DNA from 2 places in the Janthinobacterium sp. B9-8 genome. Region 1 is predicted to be linked to the other one. Evidence: predicted binding sites of a transcription regulator. Region 1 holds the regulator's gene; the other holds the start of a gene.

Region 1 (3,128 bases):
TAAATGCAGAAGTGGTGCAGTTGCCCAGTGGCTTAAATTCTACCGTTTTGCTTGAGCGCCCGGATGTGCGTGCTGCGGAGCAAAAGCTGGTGGCGGCCAATGCCAATATTGGTGCGGCCCGCGCGGCCTTCTTCCCTAAAGTCACTTTAATGGGTAGTGGCGGTGTGGTGAGCAATGAGCTGGATGATTTATTCTCTGGCGGCAACCGTGCATGGAGTTTTTTGCCGCAAATCAGCCTGCCGTTGTTTGATGGCGGACGCCTAAGCGCTGGGGCTGACATTGCCGAAGCCCGCAAAGTGATTGCTGTGGCTGAATATGAAAAAGCCATTCAGCTGGCGTTTAAAGACGCCGCCGATGTGTTATCTGATCAGGTATGGCTGAGCAAGCAGCTAACAGCCCAGCAACGCCTTGCAGATCGGCAGGAGCAGCGCCTGAAACTTGCAGAAGCACGCTATGCATCGGGCTTGTCGGGATATCTGGATGTGCTGGATGCGCAGCGTGAGTTTTACGCGGCCAGCCAGGGACTGATCGAAACGCGTCGTGCTCGTTTAGCCGCATCGGCACAAGCGTTTAAGGCTTTGGGCGGAAAGTAATACGCGCTAGTTGATTGGTTTTATAAGCAAACAGCCCCAAATTGGGGCTGTTTTTTTATTGTTTGATAGATCAACTGTTTGGCTGGTGATGAGGTGCGGGCGTGTTTGCTCGGCTAAAAAACTGCATTAAAAATTGCGCTAGCGCAGCGGCGGGCTCTTGATGTTCTGGCAAACTGAAGGCGCTGAGCTGTGTGTGCACTGCTTGAAAAGATCTATTTTCTGCCAAAGCTAAATATTGCTGGCAAAGTGGCGCAATGGCTTGCCATTGTGCGGTTTGCAACTCGGCTAGCTTACTTAAATCGGCCTTGGGCGATGGCTTGCCATTTGGAAAGATGACTTTCCAGCTTTCAATAAGGGGCTGCATCATGATGTGCTGTAGCAGCGCCAAAAAGCTGGCTGCGCCTTTGCCGCCAGCATGCAGCCAGCTGTTGCGACCTGCCGGGGCTAAGGTATCGAGCAGAGGGGCGGCAAGCTGTAGGGCTGTGTCGTCGCCGCTGGCGGCCATCATCCAGCCTAAGTGTGCGGCGCACTGAGGCTCGCCAATCAGGGCCAGATCAATATGATGCCAGCCTTGTGCCTGCGCCCATTGAGCACTTTGCAAATAGCCTGCTAAATCAGCATGGCCTGCAGAAATAAGCAGGCCATTGTGAGGTAAAGGGGGGATTTGCGATTGCATATCAAGCGGCAGCAGCATGAGCTGTGCCATTTGCAAGGGTTTAAGCCGGGATTGCAATGACTCTAGAATGGCCGCTGGGGCAAGAAATAAAACAGGGCCATTGGATAGAGTCATAGTGGCTTATTGTTGGCAGTTGTTAATCAATTGTTTGAGTGCGTCAGGATTGAGAATTTCAATCAAGCGGTTTTGTACTTTAATTAAGCCGTTTTCTTGAAATTTCGATAATGAGCGGCTCACGGTTTCAAGTTTAAGGCCTAAATAGCTGCCGATTTCTTCACGCGTCATGCGCAAATGAAAGCTGCTGGCAGAATAACCACGGATGGCAAAGCGTTGAGATAAATTCAGCAAGAAGGCCGCAATGCGTTCTTCTGCTTTCATATTTCCCAATAAAAGCATCACGCCATGATCGCGCACAATTTCGCGGCTCATCATTTTATAAAGATGATGTTGCAAGATCGGTATGCGGCGGCTGAGTTCTTCCATATCGGTGAAGGGCAGCTCACAGACTTCGCTGTCTTCCAGGGCAATGGCATCACAGGTATGCAGATCAGAGCTAACCGCATCCATGCCCATGAGCTCGCCGGTCATATGAAAGCCGGTGACTTGCTCGCGGCCGTCTTCAGAAATTACGCTGGCTTTAAAGAAACCTAAGCGAATCGCAAACAGAGAGCGAAACGGCTCTCCTGCGCGGTAGAGCGCTTCACCGCGCTTAATCGGCTTGGCTTGGGTGATTAAGTGATCAAGCTCGCGCATTTCATCAGCGGAAAGACCAATCGGCAGACAAAGCTCACGCAAGCTGCAATTGACGCAGCTTTGGCGCAAGTGCTTGAGGCTAAGGTCACGTACTGGGATATGAGATGTCGGTGTCATTGGGCGTTTCAATTCGTGTTTTCGATATCAGCCACTGCAAGTTATTTCCAGTACAGATATTGATATCGATCAAGGTTATGAAAAATGAATCTAGGCAAGCTGCACTCATACGATGAATAAGGATGGAACAGTATGCTTCAAAATAATGCTACGGTCTTACAGCCACTTGATTTTGATCGAAACTTGATAAGCCAACACAGCGGAAAAGGGCCAAGGTACACATCCTACCCCACTGCGGATCGATTTGCTGTAATGGATGCAGATCGCTATGAGCAAAGTGTACGCCAGCAACAGCCCGGCATTGGAATAAGACCGTTGTCATTGTATTTTCACTTGCCCTTTTGCAATACTATTTGTTACTACTGCGCCTGTAATAAAGTCATCACAAAGGATCAGAGTAAGGCGGATCAATACCTCGATTATCTACTTAAAGAGGTAAAAATACAGGCGGCATTATTAACCAAGCGCGGCAAGATTTCTCAGTTGCATTTTGGCGGAGGTACCCCTACTTTTTTGAGCGATGCACAATTAACGCGATTAATGGACGGTATTCGTCATCATTTCGATTTAAAAGCTGATGGCGAGTTTTCAATTGAGATCGATCCACGCAAAGTCAGCGCGGCTACTGTAGCGCTTTTAGGGCAGATTGGCTTTAACCGCATGAGTGTGGGCGTGCAAGATTTTAATTTAGAGGTGCAAAAAGCGGTTAACCGTATTCAAACGGAGGAAGAAACTAGAGTTGTGATTGATGCTGCGCGTGCCAATGGCTTTAAATCAGTCAGTATCGACCTGATTTACGGTTTGCCGCATCAAACTCAGGCCCGGATGTATGAGACGATTGAGCGTGTCCTCACTTTGCGCCCGGATCGGCTGGCCCTGTATAGCTATGCCCATTTGCCCGAGCGTTTTATGCCGCAAAGACGCATTGATGCTGGGCAGCTACCCTCAACAGAGGGTAAACTCGATATCTTGCAAAGTAGTGTGAATCA
Region 2 (3,128 bases), 290 kb from region 1:
TCCATCTTTTCGGCGGCTTCCCCTGCCGCGCCATAGGCACGCACTTTGGGTGCTGAGCGGGTGATTTTTACATCGCCGTAAGTGAGCGTTGGTGCTGCGCTGCCCTGGTAATGCGCCAGGGAGTGTTTAAGGAAATTCACATCGTCGCGCTCTTCAAAGCCATCGAGGCGCTGATGCGCGCCGCGTGATTCTCGCCGGTGCAGCGCAGAGTGCGCCATGGCCTCGGCCACATCCAGCTGATAACCCAGCTCGATGGCCAGTAGCCATTCGCTATTCCACACGGTGGATTTATCTTCAACACGGATATTTTGATAACGCTGTTTTAGCTCGGCTAATTTGTGGCAAGTGGCTTGCATGCTGGCTTCTAAGCGATAAATACCGCAGCCGTCTTCCATGGTTTGCGCCATTTCGCGGCGGATATCGGCCGCACGCTCGCTGCCCGCCTGCTGACGGATTTGCAATGCAGGCAAGGTCGCGGCTTCGGCCAATTTCAATAATGCATCGCTATTTTTAGGCGCGGCATTTTTGGCATAGCGCGTGGCCGATTCGCCCGCTACTTTGCCAAACACTGAAAGTTCGGCAAGTGAATTTGAACCCAGACGATTCGCGCCATGAATCCCCACGCTGGAGCATTCACCTGCGGCAAATAGCCCAGGTAGTGATGCCGCACAGTGGATATCAACAGGAATGCCACCCATGGTGTAATGCACCGCAGGGCGTACAGGAATCGGCTGGGTTACCGGATCGATATCCATAAATTCGCGGGCCAGCTCGCAAATTTGTGGCAGACGTTCGTGCAGTGTTTTTGCGCCCAAGTGACGTAAATCTAAATGCACTACCGCGCCATAGCGGCCCTCGATCGTGCGATTTTTTTGCATTTCATGCCAGAACGCTTGCGATAGTCTGTCGCGCGGGCCAAGTTCCATCGCCTTATTGCGCGGCTTATCTTCGGCAGGGCCTAGGCCATAATCTTGCAGATAGCGATAGCCATCTTTATTCACCAGTAAGCCGCCTTCGCCACGACAAGCCTCGGTAAACAACAGACCCGTACCGGGCATACAGGTGGGATGGTATTGCACGAACTCCATATCGCGCAGCGGCACACCATGGCGATAAGCAACCGCCATGCCGTCGCCTGTGACAATCCCGCCATTGGTGTTTTCGCGGAACACCCGCCCAGCACCACCGGTGGCCATCACCACCGCGCCCGCTTCGATCAGAATAAATTCGCCGCTGGCAATTTCAATCGCCAAGATGCCCTGCACGCGGCCATCGGCCACGATTAAATCGACCAGAAAATACTCATCAAAACGCGTAATTGAAGGGTATTTCATCGAGGTTTGGAATAGCGTGTGCAGCATATGAAAGCCAGTTTTATCTGCAGCAAACCATGTGCGCTCGATTTTCATGCCGCCAAAGGGGCGCACATTGATATGGCCGTCTTCCTTACGGCTCCACGGGCAACCCCAATGCTCTAGCTGCACCATTTCACGTGTGCATTCGCCAACAAAATAGTCGACTACATCCTGCTCGCACAGCCAATCGCCGCCAGAGACCGTGTCATTAAAATGATGCTCTAGGCTATCGTGCGCCTGCACCACCCCCGCTGAGCCACCCTCTGCCGCCACCGTGTGGCTGCGCATTGGATAAACCTTGGATAACAGCGCCACCGTTTGAGTCGGGTCGGCCTCGGCCGCGGCAATCGCCGCTCGCAAACCCGCACCGCCCGCCCCTACAATCACCACATCCGCTTTAAATACCCGCATACCTCAACGCCTACGCCATGCTTGGCGAATCAAATCAGAAGCAATCAATGTAGGGCCATTGACTTAAAGCTTTCTTGATCCTGATCATCTGAGTGATAAGTCGCAATTGTCATAAATACGAAAGGGCTTCTTTTAAACGCATCAAAATCTATGAGCACGGCTCACGTCGCACAAACACGCCATCCGCATTGTGGTTTAAAGCAATAGCATCCTTTTATAAAAAACATAACACTGTTGCTTTGCGTTGTTTTTTGTTGATTTATTATTTTTTTAATGAGGCGTGTTATGAAAAAATGGTCAGTATTAGCGGCAATCATCGCGGCAATGGGCGCGGGGCAAGCGTTGGCAGCGCCTACTTTAACGGGTCAACCACCCTTGGTACTTGGGCATCGTGGCGCTGCAGGATATTTACCCGACCATACGCTGGCCGGGTACAGCAAAGCGATTGAAATGGGCGCTGATTATATTGAACCTGATTTGGTCTCCACTAAAGATGGCGTGCTGATCGTGCGCCACGAGCCCAATATTAAAGACACCAGCGATATTGCATCTCACCCCGAATTTGCTGAACGCAAACGTAAATTTAAAATTGATGGCGTAGAAGAAGAAGGCTGGTTTGCGTTTGACTTTACCCTAGCCGAAATCAAAACACTCAAAGCCATTCAGCCCCGCGCTGATCGCTCTGCCGCCTATAACGGGCAGTTTGAAATTGTGACTTTTGATGAAGTGCTGGCCTTACGCGCAGCAAAATCAAAAGAAACAGGCCGTGAGATCGGGGTTTACCCGGAAACCAAGCATCCCACCCTGCATCAGCAACTGGGCCTGCCACTGGAAGAAAAACTGATTGCCGCGCTTAAGAAATACAATTTAAACCGCAAAAATGCCCCTGTTTTTATTCAGTCTTTTGAAACCAGCAACCTTAAAACACTGCGTAAGCTCACACCTGTAAAACTGGTGTTTTTAATTGATGGCAACGATGTGCGTGCCGATGGCAGCATTGATTCGGGCAAACCTTACGATTTTGTAGTAAACGACGACCCGCGCGGCTTTGCCGATATGCTAAGCCCAGCAGGCCTCAAAGAAATCAAGCAATTTGCGGATGGCATCGGCCCGTGGAAGCCTTATTTGATCAGCTGGAAGTTTAAAACTGATGCGGATGGCAAAAAGATCGACGTTAACGGTGATAAAGAAATCGACCAGCGCGACGCTACCCTCCTGCCCCCATCCAGTGTGGTGCAAGATGCACACAAAGCAGGCCTACTGGTGCATCCGTTTACTTTCCGCAACGAAGCCAAATTGCTTGCCGCTGATTTTAAAGGCAGCCCGGAGGCAGAATACCTTACCTACTTCGCATTGGGGGTA

Evidence for each region. Region 1 encodes FNR, which switches genes on or off when oxygen is low (the NO sensors DNR and NnrR bind a similar motif). Its sites were predicted from a motif close to TTGATNNNNATCAA; they were not measured.
Region 2: a site for FNR is predicted at 1,841-1,854, ahead of frdA (fumarate reductase (quinol) flavoprotein subunit). Genes of this name have one in related genera too.

What each region holds. Positions count from the first base shown of each region.
Region 1 is NZ_CP014222.1:1,514,675-1,517,802, reverse strand. It holds gene VN23_RS06925 (efflux transporter outer membrane subunit) at 1-593, shown strand, start outside; gene VN23_RS06920 (hypothetical protein) at 664-1,383, opposite strand; gene fnr (fumarate/nitrate reduction transcriptional regulator Fnr) at 1,390-2,139, opposite strand; gene hemN (oxygen-independent coproporphyrinogen III oxidase) at 2,272-3,128, shown strand, end outside.
Region 2 is NZ_CP014222.1:1,227,525-1,230,652, reverse strand. It holds gene frdA (fumarate reductase (quinol) flavoprotein subunit) at 1-1,766, opposite strand, end outside; gene VN23_RS05445 (glycerophosphodiester phosphodiesterase) at 2,052-3,128, shown strand, end outside.